DNA from 3 places in the Pseudomonas sp. MRSN 12121 genome. Region 1 is predicted to be linked to each of the others. Evidence: predicted binding sites of a transcription regulator. Region 1 holds the regulator's gene; each other region holds the start of a gene.
What was found. Region 1 encodes sigma-54, which starts transcription at its own class of promoters, with help from an activator protein. Its sites were predicted from a motif close to ANTGGCATNNANNTTGCTNT; they were not measured.

Region 1 (9,477 bases):
AACGGCGAGCTGGTGTCCTATGTGCTCAGTACCTATTCCGGACGCAAGCTCGGCCTGCCCAGCACGGCCAACGCCGGAGGCGTGCACAACCTGTTCGTGACCCATGGCGAGGAGGACCAGGCGGCTCTGTTGCGGCGCATGGGCCGGGGCCTGTTGGTCACCGAGCTGATGGGCCATGGCCTGAACATGGTCACGGGGGATTACTCCCGGGGCGCGGCCGGTTTCTGGGTCGAAAACGGCGAGATCCAGTTCGCCGTCCAGGAAGTGACGATTGCCGGCAACATGCGCGACATGTTCAAGCAGATCGTTGCCGTGGGTGACGACCTGGAGCTGCGCAGCAACATCCGCACCGGCTCGGTGCTGATCGAGCGGATGACAGTCGCCGGCAGCTAAGCGGCGATTGTTTCCACAGAAGCGCGCGTCCCGCTCGGGACGCGCGCTTTTTTATTGCCTGGATGCTCACTCACGGGGGCGTGATCCTATCCTTGTTTTGATTCTCAATATCATATAATAATAAATCTCATTATCGAATGAGCCCAGGTCATGAGTTCTGCCTTGCACGAGCAGCCTTATCTCGAAAGCTGGCGCTGGATGAGTCGCCAGATCCGTTGTGCCCTCGATCCGGACGAACCGCGCCTGATCGAGCATTACCTGGCCGAAGGGCGCTACCTGGCGTGTTGCACCGCTACCTCGCCCTGGCTGATCGCCGAAACCTCATTCCGTCTGCTGCTCGACACCGCCACCGACACCGCGCTGCCGTGGCATTGGCGTAGCCAGTGCCTGGACCAGGCCTGGCGCCCGCTGCGCGACCTGGAACGCCTCTCTTTCTGCAAATGCCGGCTCAAGCGCTGGCAAAGCCATGCCTGGCAGCTGGCGACCTGCTCGTTGCTGCCTTCCATTCCCCTGATCGAACTGGTGCAAGGATTTCCCGATGAGTAATACCCGTATCGAACGCGACAGCATGGGCGAACTGCGTGTCCCGGAACAGGCGCTGTATGGCGCGCAGACCCAGCGCGCGGTGGATAACTTTCCCATCAGCCACCAGCGCATGCCGGCGCAGTTCATTCGTGCGCTGATCCTGGCCAAGGCGGCCGCGGCCAAGGCCAACGTCGAACTCAAGCAACTGAGCGAAGCCCAGGGCAAGGCCATCGTCGATGCTGCCCAGGGCCTGCTGGAAGGCGATTTCATGCAGCATTTTCCGGTGGATATCTTCCAGACCGGTTCCGGCACCAGTTCCAACATGAACGCCAACGAAGTCATCGCCACCCTGGCCAGCCGTTTGCTCGGCGAGCCGGTCAACCCCAACGACCATGTGAACTGCGGGCAGAGCAGCAACGACATCATCCCCACCACCATCCACGTCAGCGCCGCGCTGGGCCTGCACGAACAACTGCTGCCGGCGCTGGTGCACCTGGTGCAGGTGATCGAGCGCAAGGCGGTGGAGGTCCATCCGTTTATCAAGACCGGGCGTACTCACCTGATGGACGCGATGCCGGTGCGCATGAGCCAGGTGCTGGACGGCTGGGCGCAACAGCTCAAGGCCAATATCGGCCACCTGCAGGACCTGCTGCCGAGCCTGCAGTCGCTGGCCCAGGGCGGTACCGCGGTGGGTACCGGGATCAACGCCCACCCGCAGTTCGCCGCCGGTTTCAGCCGGCAACTGAGCAGCCTGACCCAGGTGCAGTTCACGCCAGGCAAGAACCTGTTCGCGCTGATCGGTTCCCAGGACACCGCGGTGGCGGTCTCCGGCCAGCTCAAGGCCATCGCCGTCACCCTGATGAAGATCGCCAACGACCTGCGCTGGATGAACTCCGGGCCCTTGGCCGGCCTCGGCGAGATCGAGCTGGAAGGCTTGCAGCCGGGCTCCTCGATCATGCCGGGCAAGGTCAATCCGGTGATTCCGGAGGCCACGGCCATGGTGGCGGCCCAGGTGATCGGCAACGACACGACCATCACGGTGGCGGGGCAGTCGGGCAACTTCGAGCTCAACGTCATGCTGCCGATCATTGCCCAGAACCTGTTGAGCAGCATCGAGCTGCTGGCCAACTCCAGCCGCCTGCTGGCGGACAAGGCGATTGCCAGCTTCCGGGTCAACGAGCCCAAGCTCAAGGAAGCGTTGTCGCGCAACCCGATCCTGGTCACGGCGCTCAACCCGATCATCGGGTACCAGAAGGCCGCGGAAATCGCCAAGACCGCCTACAAGCAAGGGCGCCCGGTGATAGACGTGGCCCTGGAGCACACCGACCTGTCACGCAGCCAGCTGGAAGTCCTGCTCGACCCGGAAAAACTCACCGCGGGCGGCGTGTAAATCCCGATATTGCTTTGGAGGTTCACCATGGAGCACTGGAAACGCACGATCGAAAGGGCTAACCGTTTCTTCATGCAGGGCGACCTGGTGGACGCCCGTGAGTACTACTTGCAGGCCCTGGCCCTGGCGCAAGTGCTGTTCGAGCGCTGGAGCGATGCCGACGAAGCGGTGGCGGCTTGTGTCATCTCCCATCACAACCTGGCGGATCTGCACCTGCGCCTGAACCAGCCGGAGGAGAGCGCGGAATATCTCTGCGCCATCCATCAGCGGCTGTTGCAGGCCATGCAGGACGGCCGCCTGGCGCCGGCGCTGCGCGAAGCCGCGTTGCGCCAGAGCAGCAAGACCTATGTCGAGTTGCTCAATTTCATCAGCGAGCACGGCGAGTACCCCCGCACCCATCGCCTGCTGGAGGGCACTGTCGCGCCATCGACCTCCGGCGTCGCCCCTCGCGATGTCCCTCACTACGGAGCCCACTGATATGTCCTATACCTTGCCTGCATTGCCCTACGCCTACGATGCCCTGGAACCGCATATCGATGCGCAGACCATGGAGATTCACTACACCAAGCACCACCAGACCTACATCAACAACCTCAATGCCGCCGTGGAAGGCACCGAATGGGCCGAGTGGCCGGTAGAGCGGCTGGTGGCCGGCGTGCAGCAACTGCCGGAGACGCTGCGGGCGGCGGTGATCAACCAGGGCGGCGGGCATGCCAACCACTCGTTGTTCTGGGCGGTAATGGCGCCGACAGGCGGAGGCAAGCCAGAGGGGGCGCTGGCTGAAGCAATCGAGGGGCAACTGGGGGGCTTCGACAGTTTCAAGGACGCCTTCACCAAGGCCGCGCTCACTCGCTTCGGCAGTGGCTGGGCCTGGCTCAGCGTGACCCCGCAAAAGACCCTGGTGGTCGAAAGCAGTGGCAACCAGGACAGCCCGCTGATGAAGGGCAATACGCCGATCCTTGGCTTGGACGTCTGGGAGCACGCCTATTACCTGCGATATCAGAACCGGCGGCCGGAATACATCAATGCGTTCTACAACGTGATCAATTGGCCCGAGGTTGCCCAGCGCTACCAGGCCGCGCTGGCTTGAGCCCCCTTCTATAAAAAGATCTAAGGCTGACTATGGGCACTGAAACACTGACGATCAGCAGCGGACGGATGTTCCGCTACGCATTCGGTTCGCTGTTGCTGTTGGCGGGTACCGCATTGCTGGTGGCACAGGGCCTGTCCTGGCTGAACCTGGAACCGCGCTTGTTGCGGGCCTTGCAGGGTGGGGCGGTGTGCGCCTTGGGAACCGCGCTGGGGGCGGTGCCGGTGTTGGTGATTCGCAAGATGCCGGTGGCGTTGAGCGACACCCTGCTGGGCTTCGGTGCCGGGGTGATGCTGGCGGCCACGGCCTTTTCGCTGATCGTGCCGGGGATCGCCGCGGCCGAGAACCTTGGCCTGTCGCCCTGGGCGTCGAGTGGCCTGATCAGCTTCGGCATCATGCTCGGTGCGCTGTTCCTGTTCCTGGCGGACCGCAAGGTGTCGGGCGGCAGCCCGGAGACATTCGTCGGCACCCTCGAACACCCGGTCATCCCGCCGCGCATCTGGCTGTTCGTGTTCGCCATCATTGCCCATAACATCCCCGAAGGCATGGCCGTGGGGGTTTCCGCAGGGGGTGGCATGCCGGAGGCCGACAGCCTGGCGATGGGTATTGCCTTGCAGGATGTGCCGGAAGGCCTGGTGATCGCCCTGGTGCTGGCGGGCGCCGGCATGTCCAGGGTCAGGGCATTCCTGATCGGTGCTGCGTCAGGCCTGGTGGAGCCGGTATTCGCGCTGCTCTGCGCATGGCTGGTGAGCCTGGCGGAAATGCTATTGCCCCTTGGGCTGGCTTTGGCGGCGGGGGCCATGCTGCTGGTGGTCACCCACGAAGTGATTCCCGAGTCACGCCGCAACGGTCATGAAAAGCTGGCCAGCCTGGGTTTGTGTATCGGCTTCTGCCTGATGATGGTGATGGATACGGCACTCGCCTGAGTGCCTGTCCGGCGGGCTTGCCCCGCCGGGCTCATTCGCCTTCGTCGAAGTAGTTATTGATCAGTGCCGCCAGCGCATCCAGCGCTTCCTGCTCCTGCTCGCCCTCGGTCTTCAGGTGAATCTTGGTGCCTTTGCCGGCGGCCAGCATCATCATCGCCATGATGCTCTTGCCGTCGACCATCGACTCTGGCGTCCTGCCGGCGCGGATCTGGCAGGGAAACTGGCCGGCCACACCGACGAATTTGGCCGAGGCACGGGCATGCAGGCCCAGTTTGTTGATGATTTCAATTTCCAGAGCAGGCATCGCGGGGTTGGATCCTTTCAGCTGAGGTCGCGGTGGCGAACCTGGACGTTCTTCAGGGACTTCTGCAGGACCTGGCCCAGGCGTTCGGTCAGGTAGACCGAACGGTGGTGACCGCCCGTGCAGCCGATGGCAATAGTGACATAGGCGCGGTTGCTGGCGGCAAAGCGCGGCAGCCATTTCAGCAGATAAGTGGAGATGTCCTGGAACATTTCCTCGACATCCGGCTGTGCGGCCAGGTATTCGGCAACCGGCTGGTCGAGCCCGGATTGGGCGCGCAGCTCGGGTTTCCAGTACGGGTTGGGCAGGCAGCGCACATCGAACACCAGGTCGGCGTCGACGGGCATGCCGCGCTTGAATCCGAAGGACTCCACCAGGAACGCCGTACCCGGTTCCGGCTGGTTCAACAGGCGCAACTTGATGGTGTCGCGCAGTTGATACAGGTTCAGGTTGGTGGTGTTGACCTTGAGGTCGGCGAGGTCGGCGATCGGGCCCAGCAGATGGCTTTCGTCTTCGATCGCCTCGGCCAGCGAGCGGTTGTTGTTGCTCAGGGGGTGGCGGCGACGGGTTTCCGAAAAACGCTTGAGCAGGGTTTCCTCGTCGGCGTCCAGATAGAGCACGTCGCACTGGATATGCCGGCTGCGTACTTCCTCCAGCAGTTCAGGGAAGCGTGACAGGTGGCTTGGCAGATTGCGTGCGTCGATCGAAACGGCGACCAGCGGTTGCGTCAGTTCGGTATGGATCAGCGCTCGCTCGGCCAGCTCGGGCAACAGGCCGGCCGGCAGGTTGTCGATGCAGTAATAGCCGTTGTCCTCGAGTACGTTGAGGGCGGTGCTTTTACCCGAGCCGGAACGGCCGCTGACGATGATCAAACGCATGGCTACTGACCGTTCTGTTCGTCCAGGACAACCTTGTACAAGGCTTCGTTGCTGGTGGCGCTGCGCAGTTTGTCGCGCACCTCTTTGCGGTCAAGCATGCTGGCAATCTGCCGAAGCAGTTCCAGATGGGCATCGGTGGCGGCTTCCGGGACCAGCAGCACGAACAGCAGGTCGACCGGTGCGCCGTCGATGGCGTCGAAATCGATGGGAGCGTCCAGGTGCATCAGGGCACTGATGGGCGACTCACAGCCTTTGAGGCGGCAGTGTGGAATGGCGATGCCGTTGCCAAAACCGGTAGAACCCAGTTTTTCACGGGCAATCAGGCTTTCGAAGACATCTTGCATCTCCAGATCCGGCACTTCGCGGCTGATCAGGTTGGCAATTTGTTCGAGGGCGCGTTTTTTACTGCCGCCCGGCACGTTCACCAGGGAACGGCCGGGGGTCAGGATGCTTTCAAGTCGGATCATGGGAGGGGAGTGTTAGCGACCCGTGCCTTGGAGAAGGTGGAGTTGCTTTTCCTTATGCTTTTTCAGTTGGCGGTCAAGCTTGTCCGTGAGCAAGTCGATTGCGGCATACATGTCGTCATGTTCTGCATTGGCGACGACTTCCCCACCGTGGATGTGCAGCGTGGCCTCGATTTTCTGCTTCAGCTTCTCGACGGCCAGCGTTACCTGCACATTCGTAATCTTGTCAAAGTGCCGCTCCAGTCGGTCGAGTTTTTCGCCGATGTAAGCGCGCAGAGGTTCGGTCACTTCCAGTTGGTGTCCACTGATGTTGACTTGCATACAGCTTCTCCTTCGTTGCCAGTGCATAAAGCGGCAGGTCGATTGACCTGCCACTGGAACGCTATGGCGAGCCCGCCGGTTACATCAACCGCTTCCGTTCGCTGGAAGGCGCAATCCCAAGGGATTCGCGGTACTTGGCGACGGTACGACGGGCTACCTGAATGCCTTGTGCCTCCAGTAAACCAGCGATCTTGCTGTCACTCAACGGCTTTTTCTGATTTTCCGCGGCGACCAGTTTCTTGATGATCGCGCGGATCGCCGTGGACGAGCATTCGCCGCCTTCGGAGGTACTTACGTGGCTGGAGAAAAAGTATTTCAGTTCATAAATGCCCCGTGGGGTATGCATGAATTTTTGCGTGGTCACTCGTGAAATCGTCGACTCGTGCATGCCGACGGCTTCGGCGATGTCATGCAGGACCAGCGGTTTCATCGCCTCGTCGCCGTACTCGAGAAAGCCGCGCTGATGCTCGACGATCTGGGTGGCGACTTTCATCAGGGTCTCGTTGCGGCTTTGCAGGCTCTTGATGAACCAGCGGGCTTCCTGCAGCTGGTTGCGCATGAAGGTGTTGTCGGCGCTGGTGTCGGCGCGCCGCACGAAGCCGGCGTACTGCGGATTGACGCGCAGGCGCGGCACGGATTCCTGGTTCAGTTCCACCAGCCAGCGTTCGTTGTCCTTGCGCACTATCACGTCGGGGACTACGTATTCGGCTTCGGTGGATTCGATTTGCGAGCCCGGACGGGGATTGAGGCTCTGTACCAGCTCGATGACCTGGCGCAGCTCGTCTTCCTTGAGCTTCATGCGGCGCATCAGCTGGCTGTAGTCGCGGCTGCCGAGCAGGTCGATGAAGTCGGTGACCAGGCGCTTGGCTTCGGTCAGCCAGGGAGTCTTGGCAGGCAGCTGGCGCAGTTGCAGCAGCAGGCATTCGCCGAGGTTGCGGGCGCCGATGCCGGCCGGCTCGAATTGCTGGATGCGGTGCAGGACGGCCTCGATCTCGTCGAGTTCGATATCCAGCTCCGGGTCGAAGGCCTCGAGGATCTCTTCGAGGGTTTCATCCAGGTAACCCTGGTTGTTGATGCAGTCGATCAGGGTGACGGCGATCAGGCGATCGGTGTCCGACATGGGGGCCAGGTTCAACTGCCAGAGCAGGTGGCTCTGCAGGCTTTCGCCGGCCGAGGTGCGGGTGGTGAAGTCCCACTCGTCGTCATCGTTGCTGGGCAGGCTGCTGGCGCTGGTCTGGTAGACATCTTCCCAGGCGGTGTCGACCGGCAGGTCGTTGGGAATGCGCTCGTTCCATTCACCGTCCTCGAGGTTGTCCACCGTCGGAGCGGTTTCCTGGTAGGAGGTTTCCTGGATATCGGTATTGGGTTTCTGTTCGGTGCTGTCGGCCAGCGGATCGGTGTTGTCGAAGTCGTCGCCTTCTTCCTGGCGCTCGAGCATCGGGTTGGACTCCAGGGCCTCCTGGATTTCCTGTTGCAGGTCCAGGGTCGACAATTGGAGCAGGCGGATGGCCTGTTGCAGCTGCGGGGTCATCGTCAGCTGCTGGCCCATTCTGAGGACTAGCGATGGTTTCATGGCAGGGGCTTAACACCTTATTAGCCGGCGCACATGCGCCATCCACTACAGGGCGCGTGAGCGCCAAACATAAGCAAATTATATGCCTGAAACTGAAGTGTTTGCCTAGAGCGCTGTAACAATAAAAACAGCAGGGTTTTATTGGGGCGGGCGCTCTGGCGACCAGCCAAACACCTCAGGGCTTACAGGCGGAACTCATGGCCCAGATACACTTCCTTGACCAGTTGGTTGGCCAGGATGGTTTCGGCGTCGCCTTCGGCGATCAATTGACCGTCGTTGACGATGTAGGCGGTTTCGCAGATGTCCAGGGTTTCGCGGACGTTGTGGTCGGTGATCAGTACGCCGATGCCCTTGGCCTTCAGGTGGTGGATGATCTGCTTGATGTCGCCCACCGAGATAGGGTCCACGCCGGCGAAAGGTTCGTCGAGCAGGATGAACTTGGGAGCGGTGGCCAGTGCGCGGGCGATTTCCACGCGGCGACGCTCACCACCGGAAAGGCTCATGCCGAGGTTGTCGCGAATATGGTTGATGTGGAATTCCTGCAGCAGGCTTTCCAGTTCCAGGCGGCGTCCGGCCTTGTCGAGTTCCTTGCGGGTCTCGAGGATGCCCATGATGTTGTCGGCTACCGAGAGCTTGCGGAAGATCGAGGCTTCCTGGGGCAGGTAGCCGATCCCGGCACGCGCGCGGCCGTGCATCGGCTGGTGGCTGACGTCCAGGTCGTCGATCAGGATGCGTCCCTGATCGGCCTGGACCAGGCCGACGATCATGTAGAAACAGGTGGTCTTGCCGGCGCCGTTGGGGCCGAGCAGGCCGACGATCTGGCCGCTGTCGATGGACAGGCTGACATCTCGCACGACCTGGCGGCTCTTGTAGCTCTTGGCCAGGTGCTGGGCTTTCAGAGTTGCCATTACTGGGCCTTCTCGTCGGTTTTCTTTTTCGGCTGGATGACCATGTCGATCCGTGGACGCGACTCGGTGACCTTGCTGCCGTTGGCGCGACCGGCGCTGGCCAGCTTCTTGTTCGTGTCGTAGACGATTTTCTCGCCCTGGGTGATGTTGCCGTCCTTGTCGATGACCTTGGCGCGGTCGATCAGTACGACACGGTTTTGCGCGGCGTGGTACTGGATGGTAACGCCATAGCCCTGGACAGGCTTGGTGTCGCCCTGGGTTTGCAGCTGTTCGAAGTAGGCCAGGTTGCCCACCGAAGTCACCACGTCGATATCGCCGGTCTGGGTACGGGTGATGGTCACGGTGTTGCCGGTGACCTTCATCGAGCCTTGGGTGATGATCACGTCGCCCCGGTAGGTGGCTACGCCATTCTTGTCGTCCAGTTGAGCGTCGTCGGCCTGGATGCGGATGGGTTGCTGGCTATCGTTCGGCAGAGCCCAGGCGCTCACGCTTCCCAGTGCTGCGCCCAGACTGAGCAAAATAGGGAGGGTTTTAACGAGCCTCATACTGTCCTCTTACGTTCGATAGCAGGTTCATCCTGCCGTCTTTCAAATACGCTTTCATTCCCTTGCCAGTCGTCACGCCGCCGGCTCCGTCGATTCTAACGTCTTGATCGGTCTGCGCATATTGCTTCTGCGGGAATACTGTCATGCGGGTCGTGGTGATCAA
Region 2 (9,477 bases), 1.1 Mb from region 1:
CGCGACCTGCGGGCCAACGGCGTGCAGCAAGTGACGGGCGACCTGGTGCTGGACCGCAACTTCTTCGTGCAACCGCAATTGCCGCAGTTCAATGACGACGGCAATGACGAGAACAAACCGTTCCTGGTCAAGCCCGATGCCCTGCTGGTCAACCTCAAGGCCCTGCGCTTCGTGGCGCGCAACGATTCGGGCAAGGTGCTGATTTCCGTCGAACCGCCGATCGCCAGCATCCGTATCGACAATCAGGTCAAGGCCGTCGGCGGCAAGCAGTGCACCGGCAATGTCCGCTACAACCCGGTAACCGAGGCCGATGGCAGCGTCACCGTGACCGTAAACGGCCAACTGGGCGATGGCTGCAGCTCGCAGACCTACCTGTCGCTGCTCGACCACGCCACCTATACCGCCGGCGCCGTGCGCGCCATCTGGAAGGAACTGGGCGGCAGCATCCAGGGCAAGGACCGCCTGGCTGCCGTTCCATCCAACGCCAAGGTGCTGGCCCGGGCCTTCTCGCCGGACTTGGCGGAGATCATCCGCGACATCAACAAATACAGTAACAACACCATGGCCCAGCAACTGTTCCTCAGCCTCGGCGCGCAATACCGCACCGACGCCGACGGCGACGATGCCAAGGCCGCGCAGCGTGTGGTGCGCCAGTGGCTGGCGAAGAAAGGCATTACCGCGCCGCACCTGGTGATGGAGAACGGCTCGGGCCTGTCTCGTGCCGAACGGGTCAGCGCCCGGGAAATGGCTTCCATGCTGCAAGCGGCCTGGAGAAGCCCGTATTCGGCGGAGTTCATCAGTTCGATGCCGATTGCCGGCATGGACGGCACCATGCGCAAGCGCCTGAAGCGCACCGCCATGTCCGGTGAAGCCCACGTGAAGACCGGGACCCTGAACACCGTGCGCGCCATCGCCGGCTACAGCCGCGACAGCAACGGCAACACCTGGGCGGTGGTGGCGATCCTCAACGATCCGAAACCCTGGGGTGCCTCCTCGGTGCTCGATCAGGTGCTGCTGGACCTGTACCGCCAGCCGAAACTGGCGGCCACCGCCTCGGCCTTGTAAGCCCCCTCTGGAAGTGACGCGCGGGCAACCTCGCGTCACCCCATTCCCGCCTTACGCCAGCTCGGCCTGGACCCGGTCGCGCCCCGCCTGCTTGGCCGCATAGACCCCGGAATCCGCCCGCAACAACAAACCGTCGGCGCCTTCCTGTTCACGCCAGCTGGCGATGCCGAAGCTGGCGGTGACAAGGCCCACGCCATCGATCGACGAACCGCGCAGCCCACGCCACAGCTCCTCGGCCAGGATGCAGGCCTGATGCCCATCGGTGTCTGGGCACAGGACCATGAACTCCTCGCCGCCCAGCCGGCAAAACACATCCGTGCGCCGCAGGCGATGGCTGATGCGATCACAGACAGCGCGCAAGACCCTGTCGCCAATGGCATGGCCGTACTGGTCGTTGATCCGCTTGAAGTGATCGATATCCAGCATGATCACCGCCAACTGCCCGCCCCCGCGCTCGACCCGGGCCATCTCGGCCCGCAGGCGCTCCTGGAAGTAGCGCCGGTTGTAGATGCCGGTCAGCGAGTCGGTGACCGACAAGGCGCGCAATTCTTCCTCGACCCGCTTGAGGTCGGAGATATCGGTCAGGTAGCCATGCCACAGCACCCGGCCACTGGGCAGTCTTTCCGGTGTCGCTTCGCCGCGCACCCAGCGCAAGCCGCGCTGCGGCAGGAGCACCCGATACTCCTCGCGCCAGGGGCTGAGTTTTTTCGCCGACGTCAGGATCGATGAACGTACCGCGGCTACATCGTCGGGGTGAATACGCTCGAACACCGGCTCGGCGTCCCGTTGCAGTTGTTGCGGCTCGATCTCATAGATGTCGCGGATGCCGTCGCTGACGTAGGGGAAACTGGCGTGTCCCCCGGCATCCAGCTGGAACTGATAGATGCCGCCAGGCACGTGGGCGCTGAGTTTTTTCAACAGCCGGTCGCGGGCCGCCAGCGCCTCGTGGACCCGCTTGCGCTCGGTAATATCGATGCAGATGGCCAGGTGTCCGACCCACAGGCCGTGGTCGTCCAGCACCGGGGTGGCCAGCATGTTCACCACCAGGTGGCTGCCATCCCGGCGGACCAGGGTCCATTCCCGGGTTTCCTCGCCCCGTTCCTCGGAACCATCTACCAGCATCGCCTGGTACATCGGAATCTGCCGACCGTAACGCTGGCTGAGCGCTTGCGCCCGCACATTCAGTTCCTCGGGCAGGTGCAGGCTGTCCAGCGTCCGGCAGCCCACTACCTCGGCGCTGTCATAGCCAAGCATATGTTCGGCGCCCGCGTTGAAGGTGCTGATCACGCCCCGCAGGTCCGTGGCGATGATCGCCACCTGGGTCGCCGCGTTCAGCACGCTGCGCAACTGCCCGTGGGTGCCGCGCAATTCCTGCTCCCGCTGCCGCAGCTCTGCGGTGCGCTGCTCCACCAGGCGCAGCGCCCGTTGCCGCTGGCTGACCAGCACATACAGCAAGGCACTGAGCAGCAGGCTGAGCAGGCAGCCCAGGATGACCTGGCTGGTAATCGAAGAATGGTTGGCCCGCAGGAACAGCGCGCTGGGACGGATATTCACCTGGTAATCGTGGTCGGCCAGGCTCAGCACCCGGCTCACGGCCAACGGGCTGTCCCCCGGGCCATTGCTCGACTCATAGAGCCGGCCATAGGCTTCATCGGTCGACAGGTCGATGATCTGCATGAACAGGTTGTCATGGTTCTGCTCGGGCAGACCGTCGACCACCAACTGGCGCATGCTGATCACCGCGATCACATAACCGTGGGGTTCGGGAAGCGGCAAGGCGGCATCGGCGCGCACCCTGACCGGGGTGGCGAGGATGATGCCCCGCGCAAAGGAAGGCTCGACGCCGACCAATTGCACCGGCTGCGAAACCGCCACGCCATCGCGCAAACGCGCCCGCTCGAGGGTGTCGCGTCGCAGCGGTTGGCCCAGCAGGTCGAAGCCCAGGGGCGAGCCCAGCGGGCTCTGGGTCTGGCTGTAGAGCACCGGCACGTATTCATCGCGCTCGGCGGCTCGCTGCAAATGGCCATCGGCATTCAGGTCGGCAATGAAAAAATCCGGCACGCCCTGCTCATGGGCCCGGCGCTCGAACAGCGCGCGCTCGGCACCACTGACCCGCGGCGCCCAGGCATAGGCCTGGGTGCGGTGCAAGAGAGGCTTGGTGTAACCGTCGAAGTCCTGGCGCGAGACCGCGCCGGAATTGATGAAGAAACGCTTGAGGCCGTCCAGGCGCTGCTCCTGGTCGTCGAAGCGTTCCTCGATGCGGCTATAGCGCTCGCTGGCCAGCAACTGGAAACGCTGCCGCAGTTGCTGCTGATAGAGATTGAGCGTCGACCAGGCCAGCAGCCCGGTCAGCACGAAGCCTCCCAGCAACACCAGTAACGCGACCAGCCAGGCCGACACATCTTCGCTGATAAAGCCCAGGATTTTCGGGCGCATCGAGTGCAACGACATAAGCGAAACTCATAACACCAGCGAACGTGAGCGTGCCTTGAGTTATAGCTATTCGCCACTAATTTGGCTAGAGCAAAGAGCCTTGAAAATCAAGGCTCTGTGGATCCAATCGGACTCAGCGGGCGGTGATTTTCCAGGCCCGGTGGATCTTGCCGTTACGGGCGAAATCCGGGTCGATGGTCTTGGCGGTGATCTCCTCCACCGCGTAGCGCGCCATGAGGTTTTCCTCGAGCTGGAACTTGCGGAAGTTGTTGGAGAAATACAGCACGCCACCGCTCGCCAACCGGGCCATGGCCAGGTCCAGCAGTTGCACGTGGTCGCGCTGCACGTCGAACACCCCTTCCATGCGCTTGGAGTTGGAGAAGGTCGGCGGGTCGATGAAGATCAGGTCGAACTCGTCGCGGCAGGTCTCCAGCCAGGCCATGACATCGCCCTGCTCCAGGCGGTTCTTGTCGGAAAAGCCATTGAGCGACAGGTTGCGTCGCGCCCAGTCGAGGTAGGTTTTCGACAGGTCGACGCTGGTAGTACTGCGTGCCCCGCCCTTGGCCGCGTGCACGCTGGCCGTGGCGGTGTAGCAGAACAGGTTGAGGAAACGCTTGCCGGCGGCTTCTTTCTGGATGCGCATGCGCATCGGTCGGTGGTCGAGGAACAGCCCGGTATCGAGGTAATCGGTGAGGTTGACCAACAGCTTCACGCCGCCCTCGTTGACCTCGGTGAACTTGCCCTGGGCGTTCTGGCGCTCGTATTGCTTGGTGCCGCTCTGGCGTTCGCGACGCTTGATCAGCACCCGGTTCTTGTCGACGTTCAACGCCTGGGGAATGGCTGCCAGGGCATCGAACAGACGGGCCTGGGCCTTTTCCGGATCGACGGATTTCGGCGCAGCGTATTCCTGCACGTGCACCCAGTCCTGGTACAGGTCGATAGCCAGGGAGTATTCCGGCATGTCGGCATCGTAGACGCGATAGCACTCGACGCCCTCGCGCTTGGCCCACTTGCCCAGCTGCTTGAGGTTCTTCTGCAGGCGGTTGGCGAACATCTGCCCGCCTTCGCTCAGGCGCGCCTGCTCGACCACCGGTGCCGGGGCCGGCTTGATCGGGTTGCCGTTCTTGTTGTACTGGCGCTCCTGCACCACCGGCGCCTGGTCGGCCTCGGCCTGCTCGCGCTCGAGCTGGCGCTGCTCCGGGGTACGACGCTCGCCGGTGACGAACTGGTCCGGCTGCACCTTGATCAGCAGCAGCTTGCACGGCAAGGCGCCGTTCCAGAACGAATACTGCTTGTGGCTGCGGATGCCCATGCGCTTGCCCAGGTCCGGCGCGCCGGTGAACACCGCCGCTTCCCAGCCCAGGCAGGCCTGGCGCAGGCGCTCGCCCAGGTTCTGATAGAGGTACAACAGGCTGGCTTCGTCCCCCAGGCGCTCGCCGTAGGGCGGGTTGCTGATGACCAGGCCTTTCTGGTTCTGGTCCGGACGCGGCTCGAAGGTCGCCACTTCGCCCTGGTAGATCTTGATCCACTCGCTCAGGCCCGCGCGCTCGACGTTGTTGCGCCCCGGCTGGATCAGCCGCGGATCGGCTTCGTAACCGCGAATCCACAACGGCGGCCTGGCCAGGCCGGCCTGGGCCCGCGCCTGGGCCTCTTCATGCAGCTTGCGCCACAACGCCGGGACATGGCCGAGCCAGGCGGTGAAGCCCCATTGCTCGCGCTTGAGGTTGGGCGCGATGTCGGCGGCGATCATCGCCGCTTCCACCAGGAAGGTCCCCACGCCGCACATCGGGTCGGCCAGGGCCCCACCGTTGGCCGCGATGCGTGGCCAGCCGGAACGGATCAGGATCGCCGCCGCGAGGTTTTCCTTCAACGGCGCCGCGCCCTGCTGCAGGCGGTAGCCGCGCTGGTGCAGGCTGTGGCCGGACAGGTCGAGGGAGAGAATGGCTTCGCCGCGGTCCAGGCGCAGGTGAATGCGCAGGTCCGGGTTGAGCTTGTCGATGGAGGGGCGCTCGCCGGTCGGCGTGCGCAGCTTGTCGACGATGGCATCCTTGACCTTCAAGGCGCCGAAGTGCGTGTTGTCGATGCCCGAACCGTGGCCGCTGAACTCCACCGCCAGGGTGCCATCCGCCAGCATGTGGTCCTGCCAGTCGATAGCGTGCACGCCGTCGTAGAGGTCTTCGGCGTTTTTCATCGGGAAGCGCTTGAGCACCAGCAACACCCGGTTGGCCAGGCGCGACCACAGGCACAAGCGGTAGGCGGTTTCCATGTCGGCCATGCCGCGCACGGCCGAGGTATGTTCGCGCGCATCTTCAAGGCCAAGCCCGGCGGCTTCCTCGATGAGCAGGCTTTCGAGGCCTTTGGGACAGGTGAGGAAGAGTTCGTAGCGATCCGACATGGGAGTTCAAGGCCTTTGGCAATAAATGAGCGGACAACGCATCGCCCGCCCGGTTTTCAATCAAGCGCTTTTCTCGAAGAGCGCTCGCGTGGCACCGTCTGTGCCGTCCCACCCCTGCTGTTCAGCTCACCGCTTGCGCTGACCATCGAGGTCAAAAGAGCTTAGATGCCGGGGCAGATAAAAAAGTCAGCGTAACAAAAGGTCATAAGTAGACCTTTCATCGAATAATACCCGAGTGCAACAGGATGGGATTCTCACTAAACCATTAAGCCCATCATTCAGTAAGAGGCTGATCATAGCGAGGTTTGCCTGATCGCCCGTTCAAGAGGCAGGCCATTCTTATGGCCTTACCACCAGTATCGTTACGTCCTTATGACAAAACGATCATTCACACGTTGTGACGCATTGGTTAGAAATCAACTCAGGTTGGCGCCGCAACGACGCCAACACCACGCTCGCGACGCCGGCAGCGAGCACCAACGGCAGAAGCATTCTGCCCGGCCTCAGACGAGGCCGACGGGACATAAGACAGTCAACAAGTGAGGGAAACACCCTATGAGAAGACTTAAGCGTGATCCGTTGGAAAGAGCATTTTTGCGCGGATATCAGTATGGCGTTCATGGCAAGTCCCGTGAGCTTTGCCCATTTACTCTACCGTCAGTACGCCAAGCCTGGATCAATGGCTGGCGCGAAGGACGCGGCGACAACTGGGACGGTATGACCGGCACTGCGGGGATCCACAGACTCAACGAACTTCACGCCGTCGGCTAAAACAGGGCACACATTCCGACACCAAAATCTGAATACGTAACGACTTAACCACGCACGTCCCATCCGGACGGCGGGCTGCGGCCCAGGGGCTCCTTTCAGGAGCCCTTTTTATTGGCCGCGCAAAAGGTCACGCGCCTCGACGCAAGGCCGCGATCGCATCCACCGACTCGCGAATCAGCGCCGGGCCCTTGTAGATGAAGCCCGAATACAGCTGCACCAGGCTGGCCCCGGCGGCGATCTTCTCCGCTGCATGCTTGCCTTCGGTGATGCCGCCCACCGCGATGATCGGCAACCGCCCGGCCAGCTCACCCGCCAGCACTTTCACCGTGTGGGTGCTCTTGTCGCGGACCGGCGCGCCGGACAGGCCGCCCGCCTCGTCGCCATGTTCCATGCCTTCGACGCCCACGCGGCTCAGGGTGGTGTTGGTGGCGATGACTGCATCCATCCCGGTTTCGATCAGGGCCTGCGCCACTTCGGCGGTTTCTTCATCGGTCATGTCCGGAGCGATCTTGATCGCCAGCGGCACCCGCTTGCCATGCTGCACCGCCAGTGCCTGCTGACGCTGGCTGAGGGCGCCAAGCAGCTGCTTGAGCGACTCGCCGAACTGCAGGCTGCGCAGGCCCGGGGTGTTGGGCGAACTGACGTTGACTGTCACGTAGCTGGCATGGGCATACACCTTGTCCAGGCAGATCAGGTAGTCGTCCACCGCGCGCTCGACCGGGGTATCGAAGTTCTTGCCGATATTGATCCCCAGTACGCCCTTGTACTTGGCCGCCGCCACCCGGGCCAGCAAGTGATCGACACCCAGGTTGTTGAAGCCCATGCGATTGATGATCGCCTCGGCCTCCGGTAGGCGGAAGATCCGCGGCTTGGGATTGCCCGGCTGCGGACGCGGGGTGATGGTGCCGATCTCGACGAAGCCGAAGCCCAGCTGGGCGAAGCCGTCGATGGCCGCGCCGTTCTTGTCCAGGCCCGCCGCGAGGCCAACCGGGTTCGGAAAGTCCAGGCCCATGACGTTCACCGGCATCTGCGCCGGCGCCTTGCACAGCAAGCCGTTAAGGCCCAAACGCCCGCCCGCGCCGATCAGGTCCAGGGACAGATCGTGGGAGGTTTCCGGGGAGAGTTTGAACAACAGCTGGCGGGCCAGGGTATACATGGGCGGGCTTGACTCGGTGGCGGCGAAATAAGGCGGCGATTATAGCCGGGCATCGGGCCCGCAGGCGAGGCACGCGGTGAAATCGGTGGCCAATGGCATATGCCTTGCACCACAACCTCCATCGGTCCCCATGCCAAAGACGGTGCGGGGGCGCAAGACAAAGGCGTCGTCACCCGGCCCGGCTCCGCCTGGCCCGGGGGTACGACGTTTTTTTATGCCGCTTTTTAGGGACGGTCCCCCATGAATGAACTCCCCGTCAGCCCGCTGGCCTGGGTCAACGGCAGCGATGCCCCGGAAAAGACCACCATCGATCTCGGCTTCATGGCCCTGAGCGACTGCGCCTCGGTGGTGGTCGCCGCCACCCAGGGCTTCGCCCAGCCCTACGGCCTGACCCTGAACCTCAAGCGCCAGGCATCCTGGGCCAGCCTGCGCGACAAGCTGGTGAGCGGCGAACTGGATGCCGCCCACTGCCTGTATGGCCTGGTCTACGCCGTGCACCTGGGCATCGGCGGGGTCAACGCCAGCGACATGGCGGTGCTAATGGGCCTGAACCAGAACGGCCAGAGCATCAACCTGTCGCGCGAGCTGCAGGCCCTGAACGTGAACAGTCCTGAAGCGCTGTACAGCCACGTGCACCAAAGCCGGGCAAGGCTGACCTTCGCCCAGACCTTCCCCACCGGCACCCATGCCATGTGGCTGTATTACTGGCTGGCCGCCCAGGGCATCCACCCGTTGCGGGACGTCGACAGCGTGGTGGTACCGCCGCCGCAGATGGTCGCGCACCTGCAGGCCGGGCGTATCGACGGCTTCTGCGTGGGTGAGCCCTGGAGCGCCAGCGCGGTCAGCCAGGAACTGGGGTTCACCCTGACCACCAGCCAGGCGATCTGGCCGGACCACCCGGAAAAAGTCCTCGGCTGCACCCGCGCCTTCGTCGAGCAGTACCCGAACACCGCGCGCGCGTTGGTGATGGCGGTGCTCGAGGCCAGCCGCTTCATCGAACAGAGCCGCGAAAACCGCCAAAGCACCGCACAGCTGCTGAGCGCCAGCGCCTACCTCGACGCGCCGCTGGCCTGCATCGAGCCGCGCCTGCATGGCGAATACACCGATGGCCTCGGCAACCACTGGCAGGATCCCCACGCCCTGCGTTTTCACGACGGCGGCGCGGTCAACCTGCCTTATCTGTCCGACGGCATGTGGTTCATGACCCAGTTCCGCCGCTGGGGCCTGTTGCGCGAAGACCCGGATTACCTTGGCGTCGCGCAACAGGTACAGCAACTGGCGCTCTATCGCGAGGCCGCCACCGCCGTCGGCGTGGCGTCCTGGGGCCAGGACATGCGCAGCAGCCAGCTGATCGACGGCAAGCGCTGGGACGGCTCGGACCCGGCCGCCTATGCCCGCAGCTTCCCGTTGCATGCCATGAGCGACAGCTCGCCTCTTCTCGCCAGTCGCTGACAGGAGCCTGAGACCATGCTGCGTATCCTGCTGATCAACGACACCGCCAGGAAGGTCGGGCGGCTCAAGGCGGCCCTGACGGAAGCCGGCTTCGAGGTGATCGACGAATCGGGCCTGACTATCGACCTGCCGGCGCGCGTCGAAACGGTGCGCCCGGACGTGATCCTGATCGATACCGAGTCACCGAGCCGCGATGTGCTGGAGC
Region 3 (9,477 bases), 1.3 Mb from region 1:
GCGGTAGACCAGTACGGTTTTCTGGATGCCCTGGCCGCCGGTGATGGTATCGGTCAATCCGCTCTCGTCGTCGTAGTTCACCACGTAGTACGGGGCGCCATGCTCCAGGTCATGGGTCATCACCACGCCGCTCATCTGGATGCTGGTGAGCATCGGCTGGATGAGGATCTGATTGTCGTCGTGATGATGCTCGCCGAAAGAGGCGATGACCTGTTCGATGGCGCCGCTGAGGATTTGCGGGTCGGTGAAGCTGACGTTCAGGCAACTGCTGAACTGGCCGGCCATCGAACTATTGAGGCCATCTTCGTTCTGCGCGCTGCTGCGCACGATCACGAAATGACCGTCATGCTCCATCCCGGCAATGCTCGCCAGCACATGCGCAGGCGCATCCCGCCATTGGCGGACGGTGAAGAAGCACAACGGCAGGATTTGCGACTGGCTCACCCGCAGTTGCAGGCGCTCCAGGGTTTCGGACTTGGTGCCGAAACGAATGGGTGCCGCGATGGCCTGGTTCATGGCGCTTCCCCATGCTTGTCCACCGCCAACAAGGCCAGGTGCTTGAGCAAGGGATGAATGATGAAGTAGGGCGGTTGCTCGGCTTCGGCTGGCAACGGCTGCAGCGCCTGGGGGCCTGTTTCGCGCCAGCGCGTCAGGACCTGGACCAGCAAGTCGGCGCGGATCGCATTGTCGTACAGGTAGTCGATGTCCAGGCCGGCAGGAGGCAGCGGATAGCTTTTGCGCGCCAGTACCGGGCCGGTATCGATCTGCTCGTCGAGCAGCAAGGCGCTGGCGGCGCATTCGCGCCGTTCGACGATCTGGTAGTAGATCGTCGTGCTGCCGCGATAGTCCGGCAGCCAGCCGGAGTGGATATGCAGTACCGGGTAGCGGTTCAGCAGCGCCGCGGGCACCAGTTGCCCGCCGTAGCCGGAATAGACCAGCAGGTCCGGTGCCTGGCGGGCGATGCATGCCAGCAGGTGCGGGTCGTCGAGGCTTTGCCCCGGGCACGTTTCATGGGGCCAGCCCAGGGTCGCCAGGCAGGCGTCGAGGTCCTGGCTCAGGTCGGGGCAGAACACCCCCGCCAGGGGCTGCACCCGCAGGTCGCGGGTGGTTTGCAGGGGGCCGCCTCCCTGGCCATAGACAATCACCGCTTCAGGCTCGATGCCGGCGGCGGCCAGGCCTTGCAGGTAGGCGACCGAACGCGCCGTGCGGGCGCACAGGATGAGCAGGCGAGCGCGACTCATAGGCCGGCCTCCCGTGCGACGTCGGCCACTACCTGGCGTTCCTGGGCCAGCAGCCAGGCCAGGCCGGCACCCTGGTCCGGCTGCAGGCGCTCCAGCTGCGATACCAGGGTGTCGGTCAGTTTGAGCAGGCCGCTGAGGTAGCAGGCCGCGCCGCTTGCCCGCCAGCCATGCAGCATGCATTCGGCCAACAGCAGATAAGGCTGCACGGACGAATAGCCGCTGTGCGGCAAAGGGCGGTGCGGTGCGTGGGCCTCGTACCCGGCATACAGGCGCTTGCTCACTTCGAATTTCTTCAGCAGGCGGGGCAGCCAGTAGCTCGCCAGAGGGCCGGTAACGCCGCTGCCCGCCCGCATTTCCAGGCACAGGTGGCCGAGCAGCGCGACGCTGTCTTCGGCGTGTGCCGGGCCTTGCGGTTGCACAGTGGCGAGGGCCGGCGCCGGCAACCGGGCGCTCGCGGCCAGGCGAGAGTCGCGCCAGGCAACGACGAAGGCGGCGCCATGGAAGCTGCTGTAACGGTAGGTCTGCGGGTTCTCCAGCAAATCCCCTTCGCTGTAGGTGTAATTCAGCATGGCGACGGATACCCGCAAAGCTGGCGAATACGTGCCACGTAGCCCGGGATGTCGTCGGGCTCGTGACGGTTGTGCAACACCAGGTCCGGGCGTTGCGGTGGCAGGTATTCGATATCCACGCCCACCACATTGTTCTGCTCGCCACGCAGGGCGGATTGGTACAGGCCTTTGTTGTCGCGGCTGATCAGGGTGCTCAGCGGCACATCGACGAAGACTTCGCGGTAGCTGGAGAAGCGTTGCCGGTTGTCGTCGCTGATGTCCTGGAACATCGACAGGATGCAGCAGACCACATCGATCCCCTGGCTATCGAGCCAGCCGCACAGGGCCTGGATCCGCTCGGCGTTGACCCGGCGCCCGGCGAGGCTGTAGGCATCCGCCCGCTGGTCATGGCGAAACAGGGCGCGGATCTCGTCGCCATCGACCAATACCGTCTGCGGCCGCTGCGCTTTCAGGCTGGCATACAGGGCCCGGCCAATCGTGGTCTTGCCCGCGCCCGACATGCCGACCAACCAGATCACCATGGTTTCACCCCTGCTTGAGTATGTTTTCGATGTTTTGCAGCGCCAGCACCACCAGTTCCGCAGAGAAACCATAGCTGGGCGCGAAATAGTGGCGGCGCAGGCGTTGACGGACTGCCGCCTGTTCCTGCCACAGGCATTCGTCCTCCAGTCGGTCGGCCAGTTGCCAGCGCGCCTCGGGGTCGAGGTTGACGATGTCGTTGCGCAGCAGCACATCGGGCGACTCCTCGCCGGTCAGCGCATCCCGCCCGGCGTCCGGCACGTTCAACAGCAACAGGTTCTTGTCCAGGTACAGGGCGCCGAAGGCCGTACCGCCGTAGTCCGACACCACATAGTCGGCGCAGCGGAACAGCGTGAGGTTGTCGTAGACCCGGGTAATCACCGCAGTGAACCGGTAGCGCTCCAGCACCGCCAACGCCTCGGGGTCGGCCTCGGCTGACAGCGGGTGGGTCTTGACGATGACGTTGTAGCGCTCGCACAGCCCGGCCATGGCGTCGGCGAAACGGCTGATCGATGACAGCTCCAGCCAGGTCGGCAGCCAGAGCACGGTCTTTTTCGTCGGGTCCAGGGCCAGGTCGGGCGGATGCGCACCTTGCAGCCAAGGCTCGCGGAAATAGGCGTCGTAGCGTGGGTAGCCCATCTGGAAGGTGACCGCATTGCAGCATTGGCGCATGCGCTCGGCCTGCCAGGGACCGAAACACAGGATCAGGTCGTAGTGCTGGTTCCAGTCGGAGAAGTTGTGCCTGGCCTTGCCCAGGGCATACATGAAGCGCACCTGCCGGTGGCCCAGCGCCTTGATGATCGGCTGTGTCCCGTGGTCGAACATGCTGTGGTTGGAGACCACCACCTCATAGCGGTGCCCGGAGTTGATCGCATCCAGGCTGCCATGGCAGCGGTAGCCCAGCCCCTCGATGAGCGTACGACTTTGCGTGCGTTCTTCGCGGGAACCATGCAGCACCACCTCGAAAGCATCGGCCCCCAGCAGGCTCCAGACCGCTTGATAGTGATTGACCATTTCGGCGGTGTGGACGAAGAAAGCCAAGCGGCTGGAGGGAACTGGCGCGGTCATGGGGCTACCTGGTACGCAACGGAGAATAAGTCGAGGCAAGCGTTCGCGCGGCGTGACGGGATGCCGGGGCATGGCCGGGCCGAGTCACAGGCGCTGGGCATGTTATCGGCGTAGCGCAGAGGAAATGAACCGGCAGGACGGAAAATCTTTGCTGGTACAGGCCAGGCTCGAACGATGGCCAATGCATGCGTTCGAGCCTGTGCCGGAAGAGGGCGCTGGAACGCTTACTGCTTGTTCGTGTCGAGCCTGGCTTCGAGCTCGGCCACCTTCGCTTCCAGGCTTTCCAGGCGTGCGCGGGTGCGGGCCAGGACCACCATCTGGCTGTCGAATTCTTCCCGGCTGACCAGGTCCAGCTTGCTGAAGCCACTTTGCAGCAAGGCTTTGAACTGGCTTTCGATTTCAGCGCGGGGCAGGGGCGTGTCGCCACTGAACAGACGGGCGGCATGGCCGCTCAGGGCGTCGAGAAGGTCTTTGGGCGCGAGCATGGGAAAAGTCCTGAAAAACAATGGCGCGCAGTGTATCACGCACGCTCTGCGGTCAATTGCACGGGCTTGGTGCACGCTTTTCGCGCATTGTCTCGGGCAGCGGCGCACCGTTGTTGTGCGTATCCGCGGCGATGATGGCGAAGTGGTTTTCGAAGGGCTGGCCAAGGGGTTGAAATCAGTGGGTTTTCACGAGATGGCAAGGTTTCTGCTTAGACGCTGATGACCCATGCACTGATGCAGTCGCTGTGACGAATGCAGTGCGGCAGACGGAGCGGGGGAAGTGTTTCGTCAGGAGTGGTTAGCTGGCGTCGGTCTGGCCGAGGAGGGCCGACGATGCGTTACAAAGCCAGGCACTGCGCTTAGACTTGAGTCGGGTTTGTTTTCCTGGGGCAAGTCCACCAATTCGGGAGAGAGTTTCATGAAGCTAGTCACTGCCATCATCAAGCCGTTCAAGTTGGACGACGTGCGCGAGTCGCTGTCCGAGATCGGCGTGCAGGGCATTACCGTTACTGAGGTCAAAGGCTTCGGCCGGCAGAAGGGTCACACCGAGCTGTATCGCGGCGCGGAATACGTGGTCGACTTCCTGCCCAAGGTGAAGATCGACGTCGCCATCGACGACAAGGATCTTGACCGGGTCATCGAGGCGATAACCAAGGCTGCCAACACCGGCAAGATCGGCGACGGCAAGATCTTCGTGGTCAATCTGGAACAGGCTATCCGCATCCGTACCGGCGAAACCGATACCGACGCCATCTAAGCCGCCCCAAACCCAACGCCCCAGGAGAAAACAATATGACTCTGCGTAAAATCGCAGGGCTAGGAGCCCTTTTGTCCCTCGTAATGCCTGGCCTGGCCATGGCGGCAGACGAAGTGGCAGCCCCAGTCCTCAATTCCGGTGACACCGCCTGGATGCTGACCTCCACGGCCCTGGTGCTGTTCATGACCATTCCTGGCTTGGCGCTGTTCTACGGCGGCATGGTGCGCTCGAAAAACATTCTTTCCGTGATGATGCAGTGCTTCGCCATTACCGGCCTGATCAGCATCCTGTGGGTCATCTATGGCTACAGTATCGCGTTCGACACCACCGGCATGGAGCAGGGCGTCGTCAACTTCAACTCCTTCGTCGGCGGCCTGGGCAAGGCTTTCCTGGCCGGTGTCACGCCCGCCAGCCTGGTCGGCCCGGCGGCGCTGTTCCCTGAAGCGGTCTTCATCACCTTCCAGATGACCTTCGCCATCATCACGCCGGCGCTGATCGTCGGTGCCTTCGCCGAGCGGATGAAGTTCTCCGCGATGCTGATCTTCATGGCCATCTGGTTCACCCTGGTCTATGCGCCGATCGCGCACATGGTCTGGTCCGGCAACGGCGGCCTGATGTGGGACTGGGGCGTGCTGGACTTCGCTGGCGGCACCGTGGTGCACATCAACGCCGGTATCGCGGGCCTGGTGGCCTGCCTGGTGCTGGGCAAGCGCAAAGGTTTCCCGACCACCCCGATGGCGCCGCACAACCTGGGTTACACCCTGATGGGCGCGGCCATGCTGTGGGTCGGCTGGTTCGGCTTCAACGCCGGTTCCGCGGCTGCCGCCAACGGCACCGCTGGCATGGCGATGCTGGTGACCCAGATCGCTACCGCGGCGGCGGCCCTGGGCTGGATGTTCGCCGAATGGCTGACCCACGGTAAGCCAAGTGCCCTGGGTATCGCTTCGGGTGTGGTGGCGGGTCTGGTGGCGATCACCCCGGCCGCCGGCACCGTGGGCCCGATGGGCGCCCTGGTGATTGGCCTGGCGGCGGGCGTGGTGTGCTTCTTCTGCGCCACCAGCCTGAAACGCAAGCTGGGTTACGACGACTCCCTGGATGCCTTCGGCGTGCATGGTATCGGCGGGATCCTCGGCGCGATCCTCACCGGTGTGTTCGCCGCACCTTCGCTGGGCGGCTTCGGCACCGTGACCGATATCGCCGCGCAAGTGTGGGTCCAGTGCAAAGGCGTGGGCTTCACGGTGATCTACACCGCGATCGTGACCTTCGTCATCCTCAAGGTGCTGGATGCGGTCATCGGGCTGCGTGTCACCGAGGAAGAAGAGTCGGTTGGCCTCGACCTCGCGCAACACAACGAGCGCGGTTACAACCTGTAATCGCCCGAGAAAAAATGCCCGGCTTGCCGGGCATTTTTTTGCCTGGAGTTTGTCATTTCCAGATAGCGCAAAGGTTTTTTCCAGAGCTTGTCAGCCAGTTCGACGATGGCTTTTTTTTCGGGTCAATGACTTACAGCACTGGAGGAATATTCGACACTTTGTTTTTTTCCAGAGCGCGCTAGAATGCGCGCCGAATGTGCGGAGAACTGTATGTGGCAACAGACTCTGATAACCCTGCGGGCAAGGCCCCGGGGCTTTCATCTGGTAACGGACGAGTTGCTCGCCGGCCTGCCTGAACTGAAGGCATGTCGGGTCGGTCTGTTGCATTTGTGGCTGCAGCATACCTCGGCCTCGTTGACCATCAACGAGAATGCCGACCCTGCGGTTCGTCGTGACTTCGAGCGTTTCTTCAACACCCTGGTGCCACAAGGCAAGGCGGGGTACGAACATGACGACGAAGGGCCCGATGACCTGCCGGCGCACTTCAAAGCCAGTTTGCTAGGCTGTCAATTGAGCTTGCCGGTAGCGGCGGGTCGCTTGGCGTTAGGCAGCTGGCAGGGCGTTTATCTGGGCGAGCACCGTGATCATGGCGGTGCCCGCAAAGTCCTTGCCACCTTGCACGGTGATAAGGCATAAGCCGCTGGTATCAGTGGATGTTGATTTTTTTCCAGCGGCCTTCGACAGTCGGCTCAGCTGGGCTATAACTAATCTGCTTTTCGCAAGTCATGAGGTAGAACATGAGCGACGATGATCTGGAAAACGACGACCTCGAAGTAGGCGACGAAGACGAAACCGAAGAAGGTCTTGAAGCGGCCGCCGAAGATGTGGCGGAAGACGATGGCAGTGATGCGCCTGCCCCGACCGCCAAAGGCAAGGCCAAGGCTGCCGTCTCGGTAGACGAGCTGCCGAGCGTCGAAGCCAAGAACAAAGAGCGTGACGCACTGGCGCGCGCCATGGAGGAGTTTCTGGCCCGTGGCGGCAAGGTGCAGGAAGTCGAGGCCAATGTGGTTGCCGATCCGCCCAAGAAGCCTGATAACAAGTACGGTAGCCGGCCTATCTGAGCGCCCGCCACTTGCTTGCTGAAAAAGCCCGCCGTCGCTGCGGGCTTTTTCATGGGCGCCGTTTTTTCGGGATCGTGGGGCTGCGGACTGTAGGCGCGAGCCGGCTCGCGATAGCGTCCTTTCAGGCGCCGCTGTGCCAGCGCGCCAGCAACTTCGGCAACTCGGTCAGGCTGCGGATTTCCGCGTCTGGCCGGCGCTCGGCCTCCCAGGTCTTGCCGGCCGGGTTGAACCAGATGGCCCGCAGGCCCGCCTGCTGTGCCCCGGCGATATCGTCGCCCGGGTGATCGCCGATATGCACGGCAGTCTCCGGCGTGGCCTGGCCCCGCTGCAGGGCCTCGTGAAACAGCCGCGAGTCGGGTTTGGCGATACCGATGTCTTCGGCGCACAGGGCGAACTTGAAGTAATCCGCCAGCCCCAGGCGACGTACGTCGGCGTTGCCGTTGGTGACCACGCCCAGCGCGAAGTGGTTGGCCAGCGCTTCCAGGGTCGGTTGCACCTCGGGAAAGATCTCCAGCTGGTGGCGCGCCTGCAGGAACACTTCAAAGCTCTGGTCGGCCAGTGCGTTGGCTTGCTCCTGGTCGTAGCCGGCCTCTCCCAAGGCATGGAACAACACCCGGCGGCGCAGGGCGCTGATGCGGTATCTGAGCCCAGGCTCGGCGTTCAGCACGCGTTCGCGAATGGCCCACAGATGCTCCACCGGCACGCCGCCCAGCCGCGGCGCATGGTCGGTCAGCCACTGGCGCAGCACGGCTTCGGCGCTGACGATCACGGGCGCGGTATCCCACAACGTGTCGTCGAGGTCGAAGGTGATCAGCTTGATCGTCATTACTCATCGCCCTTGTTGCGTTTGGCCCGTGGATGGGCGCTGTCGTAGACCGCCGCCAGGTGCTGGAAGTCCAGGTGGGTATAGATCTGGGTGGTCTTGATGTCCGAGTGCCCCAGCAGCTCCTGGACGGCGCGCAGGTCCTGGGAGGACTCCAGCATGTGGCTGGCAAAAGAGTGCCGCAGCATGTGCGGATGCAGGTTCTGCCCCAGCTCGCGTTCGCCGGCGGCCTTGACCCGCAGCTGGATCGCCCGCGGGCCCAGCCGTCGGCCCTGTTGGCTGACGAACACCGCGTCGTCCGGCGGGTTGCTCAAGGCTCGCAGTGGCAGCCAGAGCTGCAGCGCCTCGCGAGCCTTCTTGCCGATCGGCAGCACCCGCGTCTTGCTGCCTTTGCCATGCACTTGCACCAGGCCGTCGGCCAGGTCCAGTTGTTCGAGGTTGAGGCTGGTCAGTTCCGACAGGCGCAGCCCGGAGGAATAGAACAGCTCGAGAATCGCCTGATCGCGGTGCGCGAGGAAGTCATCCTCGACCGCGCCGTCGAGCAGTTGCAGGGCGCGATCGGTGTCCAGAGTCTTGGGCAGGCGCCGTTCGCCCTTGGGCGGCGCCAGGCCGTTGGCCGGGTCGTGATCGCACAGGCCTTCGCGGTTCAGGTAGTGGTACAGGCCGCGCACGGCGGAGAGCAGGCGCGCCAGGCTGCGGGAGGATTGGCCCTGCTGGTGCAGGCGCGCAATCATGCTGCGCAGGCCCTGGATGTCCAGGTCGGACCAGCTGGCCACCTGCTGCTTGGCACAGAAGGCCAGCACCTTGTCGAGGTCGCGGCGGTAGGCCTGCAGGGTGTGGGGCGACACTTGGCGCTCACTGCGCAAGTGCGCGCAGTAGGCGTCCAGTTGTCGTTCCATGGTCAGCGAACCGAGCGCAGCGAGTGGGTGAAGCGTGGCACCACGCGGCCCATGACTTCGGCGATATAGCTGAGGAACAGGGTCCCGACCGAGCTTTTGTAGTGCTGCGGATCGCGGCTGGCGATGGCCAGTACGCCGTGGATGCCTTGATGGGCAATGGCGACCACCGCGCTCGAACCGATCTGCTGGCGCTGTTCTTCGCCGAACAGGAAGTCCAGCTCATGCTCGCGCAGGCTGCCGCTGACGCTCTTGCCTTCGGTCAGCAAGCCGCCGATGGCGGCCTGGGCGTCGGCCGCGGTGACCCAGCGGCCCACTGGCGTGGCGCTGTCGTTGAACAGGATCAGGCTGACGAAGGGCACCTGGAAATCCTGGCGCAGGCTGTCTTCGACGCTCATCACCACATCTTCGAGGCTGGTGGCATCCATCAGCGCGAGAATCAGGCGGCGGGTCTTCTCGAAGAGCCGATCGTTGTCGCGGGCCACGTCCATCAACTGCGAAAGCCGGTGGCGCATCTCGATGTTGCGCTCGCGCAGGATCTTCATCTGCCGTTCCACCAGCGAGATGGTGTCGCCGCGCTGATGGGGAATGCGCAATGCCGGGAGCAGTTCTTCATGCTCGACGAAGAAGTCCGGATGGGCCTCCAGGTACGCGGCGATCGCCGCGGCCTCCAGGTTTTCGGAAG

Region 2: TO66_RS09655 (CmpA/NrtA family ABC transporter substrate-binding protein) is a predicted target of sigma-54. The motif match lies at 7,912-7,931, and genes of this name have one in related genera.
Region 3: glnK (P-II family nitrogen regulator) is a predicted target of sigma-54. The motif match lies at 4,075-4,094, and genes of this name have one in related genera.

What each region holds. Positions count from the first base shown of each region.
Region 1 is NZ_CP010892.1:1,053,354-1,062,830, forward strand. Features, by position in the region: gene pmbA (metalloprotease PmbA) at 1-393, shown strand, start outside; gene TO66_RS04660 (hypothetical protein) at 544-939, shown strand; gene TO66_RS04665 (aspartate ammonia-lyase) at 932-2,308, shown strand; gene TO66_RS04670 (hypothetical protein) at 2,336-2,785, shown strand; gene TO66_RS04675 (superoxide dismutase) at 2,787-3,398, shown strand; gene TO66_RS04680 (ZIP family metal transporter) at 3,431-4,324, shown strand; gene TO66_RS04685 (HPr family phosphocarrier protein) at 4,356-4,628, opposite strand; gene rapZ (RNase adapter RapZ) at 4,646-5,503, opposite strand; gene ptsN (PTS IIA-like nitrogen regulatory protein PtsN) at 5,506-5,970, opposite strand; gene hpf (ribosome hibernation-promoting factor, HPF/YfiA family) at 5,983-6,288, opposite strand; gene TO66_RS04705 (RNA polymerase factor sigma-54) at 6,368-7,861, opposite strand; gene lptB (LPS export ABC transporter ATP-binding protein) at 8,044-8,769, opposite strand; gene lptA (lipopolysaccharide transport periplasmic protein LptA) at 8,769-9,314, opposite strand; gene lptC (LPS export ABC transporter periplasmic protein LptC) at 9,301-9,477, opposite strand, start outside.
Region 2 is NZ_CP010892.1:2,106,178-2,115,654, reverse strand. Features, by position in the region: gene dacB (D-alanyl-D-alanine carboxypeptidase/D-alanyl-D-alanine-endopeptidase) at 1-1,065, shown strand, start outside; gene TO66_RS09670 (diguanylate cyclase) at 1,117-3,516, opposite strand; gene rlmKL (bifunctional 23S rRNA (guanine(2069)-N(7))-methyltransferase RlmK/23S rRNA (guanine(2445)-N(2))-methyltransferase RlmL) at 3,632-5,893, opposite strand; gene rmf (ribosome modulation factor) at 6,449-6,664, shown strand; gene TO66_RS09660 (quinone-dependent dihydroorotate dehydrogenase) at 6,792-7,820, opposite strand; gene TO66_RS09655 (CmpA/NrtA family ABC transporter substrate-binding protein) at 8,061-9,272, shown strand; gene TO66_RS09650 (ANTAR domain-containing response regulator) at 9,288-9,477, shown strand, end outside.
Region 3 is NZ_CP010892.1:6,646,476-6,655,952, reverse strand. Features, by position in the region: gene TO66_RS30425 (PEP/pyruvate-binding domain-containing protein) at 1-516, opposite strand, end outside; gene TO66_RS30420 (formyltransferase family protein) at 513-1,241, opposite strand; gene TO66_RS30415 (hypothetical protein) at 1,238-1,810, opposite strand; gene TO66_RS30410 (adenylyl-sulfate kinase) at 1,804-2,331, opposite strand; gene TO66_RS30405 (CDP-glycerol--poly(glycerophosphate) glycerophosphotransferase) at 2,336-3,397, opposite strand; gene TO66_RS30400 (accessory factor UbiK family protein) at 3,622-3,882, opposite strand; gene glnK (P-II family nitrogen regulator) at 4,301-4,639, shown strand; gene TO66_RS30390 (ammonium transporter) at 4,675-6,012, shown strand; gene TO66_RS30385 (secondary thiamine-phosphate synthase enzyme YjbQ) at 6,223-6,648, shown strand; gene sutA (transcriptional regulator SutA) at 6,750-7,073, shown strand; gene TO66_RS30375 (HAD family hydrolase) at 7,195-7,899, opposite strand; gene xerC (tyrosine recombinase XerC) at 7,899-8,795, opposite strand; gene TO66_RS30365 (DUF484 family protein) at 8,798-9,477, opposite strand, start outside.